DNA from 3 places in the Proteus columbae genome. Region 2 is predicted to be linked to each of the others. Evidence: predicted binding sites of a transcription regulator. Region 2 holds the regulator's gene; each other region holds the start of a gene.
The links. Region 2 encodes PurR, which represses purine synthesis genes. Its sites were predicted from a motif close to CANGCAAACGTTTGCNTG; they were not measured.

Region 1: the regulator PurR is predicted to act here: its motif matches at 1,656-1,673, upstream of gltS (sodium/glutamate symporter).
Region 3: the regulator PurR is predicted to act here: its motif matches at 2,718-2,735, upstream of cvpA (colicin V production protein).

Annotation. Positions count from the first base shown of each region.
Region 1 covers NZ_CP043925.1:3,819,570-3,823,865, reverse strand. The annotation lists gene F1325_RS17785 (hypothetical protein) at 1-58, opposite strand, end outside; gene F1325_RS17780 (uracil-xanthine permease family protein) at 213-1,604, opposite strand; gene gltS (sodium/glutamate symporter) at 1,846-3,063, shown strand; gene recG (ATP-dependent DNA helicase RecG) at 3,225-4,296, opposite strand, start outside.
Region 2 covers NZ_CP043925.1:1,777,019-1,781,314, reverse strand. The annotation lists gene F1325_RS08620 (sulfite exporter TauE/SafE family protein) at 1-129, shown strand, start outside; gene sodB (superoxide dismutase [Fe]) at 414-992, shown strand; gene F1325_RS19560 (YnhF family membrane protein) at 1,130-1,213, opposite strand; gene purR (HTH-type transcriptional repressor PurR) at 1,482-2,507, shown strand; gene punR (DNA-binding transcriptional activator PunR) at 2,534-3,436, opposite strand; gene punC (purine nucleoside transporter PunC) at 3,555-4,296, shown strand, end outside.
Region 3 covers NZ_CP043925.1:2,610,623-2,614,918, forward strand. The annotation lists gene F1325_RS12500 (UbiX family flavin prenyltransferase) at 1-503, opposite strand, end outside; gene purF (amidophosphoribosyltransferase) at 623-2,140, opposite strand; gene cvpA (colicin V production protein) at 2,171-2,662, opposite strand; gene dedD (cell division protein DedD) at 2,848-3,501, opposite strand; gene folC (bifunctional tetrahydrofolate synthase/dihydrofolate synthase) at 3,491-4,296, opposite strand, start outside.

The sequences.
Region 1 (4,296 bases), 2.0 Mb from region 2:
GATGATTTTTAAGATATTGAAGTGCTTTATTATTAACAATATTAAGTGGCGTTGGCATAGTCGCTCTCTTTTGTAGATAACATGAGTAAACATATTAATTATCGCAATTTGAAGAGGAATGCTTGTGTAAAAAGACCCTGTTTTAGCGTAAAAATAAAGCGCTATTTTTTATTATGAAGATAGCGCTTTATTATTATGTTGCTAATTAATGATTATTTTTCTGGTGGAAAAATAAGATTTAAAATAATGGCAGTTAAACCACCAGCAGCAATACCTGAGGACAGCAATGTTTTTAGCCAATCAGGTGCAAACTGCAAGATTTGAGGTTGCTGTGAAACGCCCAATCCTACTGCAAGTGAAATCGCAAGGATCATGATGGCTCGGCGGTTTAGTGCTTCTTTGGAAACAATACGTACACCAGATGCAGCTATCGTACCGAACATAACTAATGTGGCTCCACCTAATACGGGTTCAGGAATTCTTTGCACAAATTCTGCAACGAATGGAAATAAGCCTAAGATAACGAGCATTGCGGCAACAACATAACCTACATAGCGACTTGCAACGCCTGTTAATTGAATAACGCCATTATTTTGACCAAAACAAGAATTTGGGAAGGTATTGAAAAATGCCGAAACCATAGAGTTAATTCCATTAGCCAATACGCCCCCTTTAATACGTTTCATATACAAAGGACCACTAACGGGTTGCTCTGAAACATCTGAAGTTGCTGTAATATCCCCAATGGTTTCTAGTGATGTGATCATAAACACCAGCATTAAAGGAATAAGTAAATGCCAGTCAAATGACAACCCATAATAAAAGGGTTCAGGAATAGTCATAAAAGGTGTTTCTTGATGTTCTGCTGGTGTGGGCAACATATCTAAAGCCCAAGCAAGAACATAACCCACAGCCATTGCAATGACCAAAGAAGCAACGCGTAAATAAGGATTTTTTTGTCGATTAAGTAAAATAATAACAATAAGTACAGAGCCTGCTAATAACAGGTTTTGTGGTGCACCGAAGGTATTATTTTCAATGGCTGCATAACCACCACCAATAGAGGTTAATCCAACTTGAATTAAAGAGAGACCGATTATCATCACTACGACACCAGAAACTAAAGGTGTAATGATGCGCCTTGCTAAATGAAGTACACGAGAAAGGATGATTTCGGTTAATGAGGCGACCATTAATGTACCAAAAAGTGCCGCCATCATCGTTGGAATATCCGCCCCTCCATTTTTTAGCGCTAATCCGCCCATAATCAAAGGTGCGACAAAATTAAAGCTAGTACCTTGAATTGATAACAATCCTGAACCTATTGGTCCCCATGCCCGAATTTGAATAAGAGAGGCAATGCCTGATGCAAATAAAGACATGCTGATAATGCGTTGAGTATCGTGTGCAGGTAATCCTAATGCTTGGCAAATGAGGATCGCAGGTGTGATAACCGCAACAAACATGGCTAAGAGATGTTGGCAAGCAGCAAAAAGTGTTTGTGGTAATGGCGGTTTCTCTTCTAAAGCAAAAAGAAGTTCGCTATTTTTTTTAATTGAAACGTCACTATTTTTAGGCAAATTTTGATTTTCTGAAGTAACCATGGTGTGAATTTCTTATTCGACAAAAACGGTATTTTAATGATCTGCGCCACAAAAGCAATCGTTTGCGTAAAAATGATGTTATCAAAATGCATAAGAGGCGCTCACATTTTTATATGTTTTAACTTGTGTTTGTCTCCGTTTTTTTTTCTAATCGGGGATACCTGCTTTTGGCGTTGTTTATGGATGAACTTAGCGTCGTAGTATTTTTATATAAAATTAACAAATAAGACGGGGTACATAAATGTATCATCTTGATGTTTATGGCACGCTGGTTGCGGCCACTTTGGTTCTCTTGATCGGACGTAAGTTAGTGAAATCTGTTCCTTTTTTAGAACGGTATACGATCCCAGAACCCGTTGCAGGTGGGCTACTTGTTGCAGTTCTTCTATTAGCATTCAAATCTTTTATGGATTGGGAAGTAAGTTTTGACCTCTCATTAAAAGATCCATTAATGCTGGCATTCTTTGCAACAATTGGTTTAAACGCAAACCTCGCAAGCTTAAAAGCGGGAGGAAAAGCGCTTTTTATTTTCATCTTTGTTGTTGTTGGACTGTTGTTAGTACAAAACACAGTCGGTATTGCATTAGCAGAAATGTTAGGTCTTGATCCATTAATGGGATTACTTGCTGGCTCGATTACATTATCGGGTGGTCATGGTACAGGGGCTGCTTGGGGTAAAACCTTTGTTGAAAATTATGGTTTTATGAGCGCGTCTGAAGTGGCGATGGCTTGTGCTACTTTTGGTTTAGTGTTAGGTGGATTGATTGGTGGCCCAGTTGCACGCTACTTAATCAAAAATATCCCAACGCCAGGATTAGGCGCCGACGACCATGAAATGCCAACAGCGTTTGAGAAGCCGACAACAGGCCGAATGATCACTTCAATGGTTTTATTAGAAACTATTGCGATGATCTCTATCTGTTTAATGGCAGGTACGTTCCTTTCTCAACTGTTAGAAGGTACAGCATTCTCATTACCGACCTTTGTGTGCGTTCTGTTTATTGGCGTTATTTTAAGTAATAGCCTTTCAATGCTTGGGTTCTACCGTGTTTTTGATAGAGCGGTATCAGTCTTAGGTAACGTGAGTTTATCGTTATTCTTAGCGATGGCATTAATGAGCTTGAAATTATGGGAGCTTGCATCACTGGCGATACCAATGTTGGTTATCCTTGGTGTTCAAGCAGGTGTAATGGCACTGTATGCCATTTTTGTCACTTTCCGTGTCATGGGTAAAAACTACGATGCGGCGATTTTAGCAGCAGGTCACTGTGGTTTTGGTTTAGGTGCTACACCAACGGCGATTGCAAATATGCAAGCTGTAACAGACCGTTTTGGACCGTCTCATCTTGCGTTCTTGGTCGTACCTATGGTCGGTGCATTCTTTATTGATATTGTGAATGCAATAGTGATTAAACTGTATCTGATGCTACCGTTTTTTACGCCTATAGTTGCAGGGTAGTTTGGTTGCTATAAATTAAAAGAGTTTCAAAAACGTTAAAGAGCACCTCAATGTTGAATATCGACATTGAGGTGTTTTTCTATATGTATTTAACTTACGAATATTTCAAGATCAACCCAAAGCGAGATTAAACGCACGCTAAACCATGCAAAAAAGTAACCTTAAGCTTGGCTATATTGTGTCTTGGCAGGCAGCCAGCGTTCGATTAAGGCTTGAGAATGCTTAGGGTAGTGTTGATGTAGATAACGAGCGATACGCTGAACTTCAGGAATAAGTCCTTGGTCGCGTAACAAATCAGCGACTTTAAATTGTGCATTACCCGTTTGCTTAGTGCCTAAAAGCTCACCGGGGCCACGGATTTCGAGATCTTTTTGTGCAATCACAAAACCGTCATTGCTATCTCTTAATACTTGCAATCGCAAACGTGCTGTTTGTGTGAGTGGTGTTTTATATAACAAGACACAATGAGAGGCGACAGCGCCTCGGCCTACCCGTCCACGTAATTGATGTAACTGTGCGAGTCCCAGTCGTTCTGGATTATCAATGATCATTAAACTTGCATTAGGTACATCAACACCGACTTCAATCACTGTTGTCGCAACTAAAAGTTGAAGCTCATTTTCTTTAAATGCAGCCATTACTGCCTGTTTTTCTACGGGTTTCATTCGCCCGTGTACCAATCCCACTTTGATTTCAGGCAGTGCAATTGTAAGTTCATCATAGATAACTTGAGCCGCTTGCGCTTCCAGAACATCAGAATCTTCAATTAAGGTACATACCCAATAGGCTTGTCGATTTTCTTCTGTGCAAGATAGCCTGATGCGTTCAATAATGTCATTACGGCGAGTATCAGGGATAGCGACAGTGGTAACAGGTGTGCGCCCAGGCGGTAATTCGTCGATGATAGACGTGTCCATATCAGCGTAGGCTGTCATCGCTAATGTTCGAGGGATCGGCGTTGCTGTCATCACCAATTGATGAGGATGAAAGCCTTGCTCTTCACCCTTTTTCCATAAGGCGAGGCGTTGATGTACACCAAATCGGTGTTGTTCATCAATAATCACTAAGGCTAGAGAGTGAAATTTAACTTGTTCTTGGAAAATAGCATGCGTTCCAATAATGATGGAAACGTCACCATTAGCAATGGCGTTTTGCTGTGTTTCACGCGCTTTTCCTTTCTGTTTTCCTGCTAACCAACCCACTTGAATACCAAAAGGCTCAAACCATTTTTTA
Region 2 (4,296 bases):
AGCATTCTCTTCGCCCCTGTCGGTGTAAAAGTTGCTTATCGCCTACCTATTCCAAGAGTTCGCCAAATATTTGCATTATTTCTATTCTTAGTCGTAGTGAAAATGATGTATACACTGATGATAGAGTAAGCAGAAAATGCAACAATCAGAGGATATAGGCTCTAAACACAGTCGATATTTTACTGCTTTACGAGTTGCTCTGTGGGATATACTCTTATGAGTATAATTAATCTATATGGCTTATAACTATAGATAAAAGATATTTAGCTGTTATTTCAGCAGATTTTTGTTAAAATAATTAGCAAAATAGTAACAACTTAGTGATTCATTTGCCTCATTCTATCAATTCAAATGATTTTGATGGAATGATTTCAGGCACAAAACCCGAAATAGATAGTTTAAAGGAGTACGCAATGTCTTTCGAATTACCAAAATTACCTTATGCGTTAGATGCTCTTGAGCCACACATCTCTAAAGAAACTTTAGAATATCACTACGGCAAACACCACCAAACTTACGTAACCAATTTAAATAACCTGGTTAAAGGTACTGATTTAGAAAGCAAATCCTTAGAAGAAATCATCAAATCTACTGATGGTGGTATCTTTAATAATGCAGCTCAAGTATGGAACCACACTTTCTACTGGAACTGTTTAGCACCAAATGCAGGCGGCGCACCAACAGGTAAAGTTGCTGATGCTATCAACAAAGCATTCGGCTCTTTTGAAGAGTTCAAAAAGCAATTTAATGATGCGGCAGCTAAAAACTTCGGTTCAGGTTGGACTTGGTTAGTTAAAAAAGCAGACGGTTCAGTTGCGATTGTTAACACGTCTAATGCTGCTACTCCAGTTTCAGGCGCAGACAAACCACTGTTAACAGTAGACGTATGGGAACATGCTTACTACATCGACTACCGTAATGCGCGCGTTAAATATTTAGAAGAGTTCTGGGCACTGGTTAACTGGTCATTTGTTGAAGCTAACCTTGCTTAATTGAGCTTGATAATCAAAGGTGAGTGATTGAGATTCATTTTTGGTGACAAAATAACAAAGGGCCTTGAGCCCTTTGTTATATTCAGATATTCGATAATCTATTATTTAAATTGATCGGATATTCTATAAAGCAGTGATTAGAACAACATAGTCGAAAATAAAACAATCATAACAAGCGCTGCTACTGCTGTACTCAAACCAAATTTCAGATCCGTATCCATCTATTTCTCCCTCAAAATGATTATAATACACTTTTTTAACCATAACCTTGTCATGGTTAATTATTATCACATATCAAAATTTGCTAAAATAGCGACTAGTGCACAATTTATAACATTGATTAATACTTTCACTTTTGAGCTAGATCATACAAAATTCACAGCTAATCGCTAAATTATTGCCAGTGTTTGCCCTATGTATGACTATACTGGCAGTTAAACCATAAAATTAGATAAAAGAGACCAATGAAGGTCAGGAGTTTTCCACACCATGGCAACAATAAAAGACGTGGCAAAACGCGCAGGCGTATCAACCACGACTGTTTCTCATGTGATCAACAAAACACGTTTTGTTGCTGAGAACACACGGGCAGCAGTTTGGGCCGCTATAAAAGAATTAAATTATTCGCCTAGTGCCGTTGCGCGTAGTTTAAAAGTCAATCACACCAAATCTATTGGCCTGTTAGCCACGTCCAGTGAAGCTCCTTACTTTGCTGAAGTGATTGAAGCTGTTGAAAATAGTTGTTATAGCAAAGGCTACACACTGATTTTATGTAATTCACATAATAACCTCGATAAACAAAAAGCCTATTTAGCGATGCTGGCACAAAAACGTGTTGATGGGTTATTAGTCATGTGTTCTGAATACCCCGATCACCTTCTGACACTGTTAGAAGGCTATCGTAATATTCCAATGGTTGTCATGGATTGGGGTAAGGCGCGTGGTGACTTTACCGATACGATTATCGATAATGCTTTTCATGGTGGCTATATTGCGGGTCGTTACCTTATTGAACGTGGTCATCGTGATATTGGTATTATCCCTGGTCCATTAGAACGTAATACCGGTGGTGGTCGCTTACAAGGTTTCTTAAAAGCCATGGAAGAAGCAAAAATCACAGTAAAAGATGAGTGGATTGTACAAGGCGACTTTGAGCCAGAATCTGGTTATAAAGCCATGTATCAGATGCTAAATCAAAAACATCGCCCTACTGCTGTTTTTTGTGGTGGTGATGTGATGGCAATGGGCGCAATTTGTGCCGCTGATGAGCTAGGTTTACGTGTTCCTTTCGATATTTCCATTGTGGGTTACGACAATATTCGTAATGCGCGTTATTTTACGCCAGCATTAACCACAGTCCACCAGCCAAAAGAGCGTTTAGGTCAAATGGCTTTGTCAATGTTGCTTGATCGCATCGTCAACAAACGCGAAGACGCCCAAACAATCGAAGTTCATCCACGATTAGTTGAGCGCCGTTCAGTTGCTGACGGTCCTTTTATTGACTACCGTCGTTAATTCAGATTTATTCGGCTATCTGATTTCTAGCGAAGCCATTCCTCATTTAAGGTTTGGCTATCTCCAAGATAATCTAACAACCATGTCAAAGCGGGTGATTCACTTTTATCGACCCACGTCAGGCAGCATGGGCTGTCTGGCAATGGTTGTGCCAGTTGTAAAGTAACCAGCTTACCTTGTTCAATTAAAGGTTCAGCACGATGCCAAGGCACCATTCCTACGCATAATCCCGCTAACAAGCATTCAAGCCCCATATCCCATGTCGGAACAACCATTCTACGCTGATTATTTAGCGCCCAAGTGTCACGCTTTGGTAAACTGCGTGAAGTATCTTCTAAGCATAAACTTGGATAAGGTCGCATCTCATCATCCGTTAATGGATGTTGTGCTTTCGCTAAAGGGTGATCAACATGACAAACACAGCGCCAAGGCATAAATCCCATATCTCTAAAACTATAACGTTCACCAATTGGTGAGGCTCTTGTTGCACCAATCGCTAAATCAACACGACCATTAACTAAGGAGTCCCATACGCCATTAAACACTTCAGGGTAGACATACAGCTCAATATCAGGAAAATGGCGGTAGAAATCGAGAATAAGTTGTTGTGTTCTTTCAGGTTTAACAATGCAATCAACTGCTATACTAAATTGACCGCGCCACCCATTAGAAACTTGTTGACAAAGATGCCGAGTGTCATTCATTTTTTTGATAACAGATCGTGCTTCTTTGATGAAAATTTTACCTGCATCGGTTAATTCTACATCACGGTGACGGCGCTCAAACAAAGGAACGGCAAGCCATTCCTCTAATTGCCGAACAGTGTAACTAACGGCGGATGGCACTCTGTGCAATTCTTGAGCAGCGGAGCTAAAACTTCCTGTTCTTGCAACTGCATCAACAACTTCTAAAGAGTATTCTGACCACATAGAGTTTATTCCTTTGAAAATTTTTCACAGCATTAACCAAATATTCCCGTTTCACAAGTAAAATAGGTCTTAGTTACAATACATAAAATGTTCTACATCACATAGCATAGAAAATAAAATGAATTCTAAAACTTCCACACAATCAAAAACACCTATGAGCTTTATGGTGTACCTAGCGGGTTTGAGTATGCTAGGTTACTTAGCTATTGATATGTACTTACCTGCATTTGGTATGATGCAGCGTGAACTCTCTATCAGCGAAGGTGCTATTAGTAATAGCTTAAGTATCTTTTTATTTGGCTTTGCTGTTGCTCAATTACTTTGGGGACCTCTTTCTGACAAAGTCGGTCGTAAGCCTATTCTACTTATTGGTTTAAGCCTTTTCTCTTTAGGCTGTCTTGGTATGCTGTGGGTTGAGAGTGCAACTGGCTTACTTGCTATGCGCTTCCTACAAGCTTTCGGCGTTTGCTCTGCCGCTGTTATTTGGCAAGCTCTTGTCATCGACCGTTTTGATGAATCTCGCGCTCAGCACGTTTTTGCTTTAATTATGCCACTGGTTGCATTATCACCAGCACTTGCACCTTTAATCGGTGCTTCGTTATTAAATCACGGTGGCTGGCGTATGATTTTCATGGTGTTAATGGCTGTAACATTAGTTCTAATGTTACCGACATTAATGCTAAAAAACATTAAACAAAAATCAGTCACTGATGAAAACCAATCTACCGCTTCATTTACGACTTTACTAAAATCCCCTCTCTACACAGGTAACGTATTAGTTTACGCTTCTTGTAGTGCAGGTTTCTTTGCTTGGTTAGCTGGCTCACCAATCATTCTTGAAAAGATGGGCTACTCTCCAC
Region 3 (4,296 bases), 830 kb from region 2:
TTTACTGTTTGATTAACAATATCATCAATTGTTTTAGGCTGAAAATAGAAGGCAGGTACTGGTGGCATAATCACTGCACCTAACTCAGCAGCCTGTGTCATTAATCGCAAATGACCCAAATGCAGTGGCGTTTCACGCACACATAATACTAACTTACGCCCTTCTTTTAATACCACATCCGCAGCGCGAGTGACTAAGGTATCTGCATAGCTATGAACAATACCTGACAGGCTTTTAATTGAGCAGGGTAATATGACCATTCCATTGACACGAAACGATCCTGAAGAGATAGATGCGCCAATATCGCGATCGTCATAAATCACATCCGCTAAAGCATGAATATCTTTTAGCGAATAATCAGTTTCTAATGAAATCGTACGGCGTGCAGCTTGGCTAATCACTAAATGTGTTTCAACTGACGGCACAGATTTTAGTATCTCTAATAAACGTATGCCGTAAATTGCACCACTGGCACCTGTTAGCCCAACTATCAGCTTTTTCATTATAATCCTCAGAATATATACCTTTGTTAATCATTATGATGATTAACCCTCAAAAAACAAGCGTCGATGCAGAACACACTAGCATCGACGCTTTATAAGGAAGGTATCTTACCGAAAAATCAGCCTTCGTTATAGATTTCCAAATTTTCTATTTCATTCTGATCACGAATTTTATGTTCATCATCACGACGTAGATTTTCTAAATAATCCAAGTAATCTTGATCGATATCTTTCGTAATATAAACACCGTCAAATACAGAACATTCAAACTGATTAATATCAGGATTCTCTTCTTGTACTGCGGCGATTAAATCAGTGAGATCTTGGAAAATAAGTCCATCAGCACCAATTAATTTACGAATTTCATCCACTTCACGTCCATGAGCAATAAGCTCATTGGCATTTGGCATATCAATACCATACACATTAGGGAAGCGAACTTCTGGCGCTGCTGAGGCAAAATAGACTTTCTTCGCACCCGCTTCTCTTGCGAGTTCGACAATTTGCTCTGACGTTGTGCCACGGACAATCGAGTCATCAATCAACAGAACATTTTTATCACGAAACTCTGCGCGATTTGCATTCAGTTTACGTCTAACTGACTTACGACGCTCTTGCTGACCCGGCATAATAAAGGTACGACCAACATAGCGATTTTTTACAAAGCCTTGGCGATAAGGTTTATTGAGAATATGCGCAATTTCTAAGGCAATATCACAAGATGTTTCAGGGATTGGGATCACAACATCAATGTGTAAATCATCCCATTCTTTGGCAATTTTAGCGCCTAATTTCTGCCCCATACGTAAACGCGCATTATAAACCGAAATTTTATCGATAAAGGAATCAGGACGAGCAAAGTAAACATACTCAAACAAACAAGGCATTAACTGCGGATTTTCAGCACATTGGCGAGTAAAGAGTTGCCCTTGCTCTGTGATATAAACCGCTTCACCCGGTGCAACATCACGTAAAAATTCAAAACCTAAAGTATCAAGCGCAACACTTTCAGATGCGACCATGTATTCATAGCGACCATCTTCTAAGGTACGTTTACCCAATACTAAAGGGCGAATACCAAAGGGATCACGAAAAGCCAGTAAGCCATGACCGATGATCAAAGCAACACAAGCATAAGCCCCGCGGAGTTTTTTATGCATTGCCGCAACGGCTGCAAAAATATTATCAGGCTCAAGCGGGAAATGGTCAAAACGGTCTAATTCGTATGCCAATACATTGAGCAGGATTTCAGAATCAGAGGTGGTATTGATATGGCGACGTGCTGTTTCAAATAATTGGCGACGTAATAAATGCGCATTGGTTAAATTACCATTGTGCGCCAACGTAATACCAAAAGGTGAATTCACATAAAAAGGCTGCGCTTCTGATGCACTAGAACTACCCGCAGTTGGATAACGGACATGCCCTATCCCGATAGTACCTTTTAAACGCAACATATGACGAGTTTCGAACACATCTTTAACCAGTCCGTTCGCTTTGCGAAGACGGAAACCGTTGTTGCCGTCTATTGTTGCAATGCCTGCTGCATCTTGACCTCGGTGTTGTAACACCGTTAACGCATCATAAATTGATTGGTTTACTGGATTAGCTCCAGCGATACCGACAATACCGCACATGAATAGATCCTCATCAGCCAGACGGAGAGGTTATATTCTCTCCGACACGAAACTTGACGCATTTTGCAGGTAGTCAAAGAACCACCTAATAATATGGTTGAATTGAGGAATAAGCTCAGAACGTTGCCAATCAGCGCTATCTGCCATAGGCGTAAATGCGCCTAAAACAAAAAGTAATGCTGAAACTATCAGCACGCCTCTTAAAGCCCCGAAACAGATCCCCAAGACACGATCTGTACCTGATAACCCTGTGCGTTGAACAAGAGAGCTAATCACATAATTCACAACAGCACCGACAATCAGTGTCGCAATAAATAACGTGACTATTGCAATCCCGTTACGAACCAGCTCATCTTCAAACCGGGTAAAATAGACGGCAAGATAAGGATAAAACTGACTAGCAACAAAGAAACCACAACCCCAGGTGATGAGTGACAATGCTTCACGAACAAAGCCACGGATCAGGCTGACTAATGCGGAAAAACCAATAATGGCAATGATGGCGTAATCTATCCAGACCATAAATTCTTTATCCAATAATGATGCTCCGCATTAATACGGAAGCATTCTAACAGAAAACGAAAACGTTTGCGTAATGCTAATTTTCGCTAATTTCAAAATAATTTACGGCGATATGAAAAATCATAATCGCCGCAATAAGTTAACGCTTTGTTACATCACTCATCTGATGACTCGTTTAGAAAAAATTAAGGCTTATATGCCCTTACCTCACCTTGTAAGCCCGTAAGCTCTTTTAAATGAGGCAAAATAGCCTGTAATTCTGACTTAGATGCACTAGGACCAATGTAAATTCGAGTCACTTGTCCAGCAACAGGGCGTGCGGGTACGGTATATACCGGATAACCTGAGAAATGCATTTTCGCAATAATTTCTTCTACCTTCGCCGCATTTTTCAACGCACCTAATTGAACAACCCAAGCCTCGCCTTTCGGTGGCTGAGTTTCTTGTACGGGTGGTGCTGGTGGTTGTACTGGTGGCGTAACCACAGCCTGAGGCTCTGGTATAGGCGTTGGCTGTTGTGGTGGTTGTACCGGTGGTGTAACAGGTACAACAGCAGGTGGTTCAGGTGTTGTAACAGCAGGTTGCTCGACACCTGTCACTGCTTCAGAAAGCATACCTTCAGATGCGCCTTCTGATGGAGTAGAAGGCACTGAAGTTTGCTCTATCGGGGCGATAGATTCTATTTCTTGCTCATCACCTGGTTTGGGTACTAAAGGAATAGAGGCGAACTGGTCTTCGTTATATTTCTTATCGCCGTCGAGCAGTGCAGGTAAAAAAATGACCCCTACTGCCACCAATACAACGGCACCGACTAAGCGATTTTGAAATTTACTTGCCACCCACACTCTCCTTTTCCAAAAGTTCCATCACATGCGCGACTGTATGAAATGAGCCACAAACCACAACAATATCGTTAGGAGCAGCATCGGACATTGCTTGTTGCCATGCATTTTCAACACTATCGAATACCATTGGTTTCTCGAGATGTTGAGCTAACACATCCGCAGAAGCACCACGAAATTCATTAAGTGGAGCTACATACCAATGATCAGCCAATGGTGTTAAGCACGCTAAAGTGCCTGCGATATCTTTATCACCCAGCATACCAACAACAATACGCACTTGAGTATCAGATTTTTGTGGTAATTGTGATAACTTTTCCGCTAAATATCCTGCTGCATGAGGATTATGTGCCACATCAAAGATAACCAAAGGATGTTGAGAAATTACCTGAAAACGACCTGGTAATTGTGCACGAGACATACCGTCGACAATACTTTGCTGTGTTATTGCTTGGCTGACTTTGTCATCAGATTTAAGCAAGCAACGAATAACCCCCATCGCTGTCGCCGCATTGGCTAGCGGAATATTAGGGATTGGCAGCGCATCAAATTCACAATCAGCACAACGCCACTGCCAGTGATCGCCTTCAATAACAAAAGACCAATCTGTTCCACGACGGAAAAGCTTGGCTTGTTTTTCATTGGCAACTTGTGCAATGGAATGAGGCATATCTGGCTCACCCACAACAGCATAATGATTGGCTCGGAAAATACCGGCTTTCTCGTGACCAATATGCTCTCTATCTGCGCCTAACCAATCAGTATGATCGAGGGCAATACTTGTGATAGCAG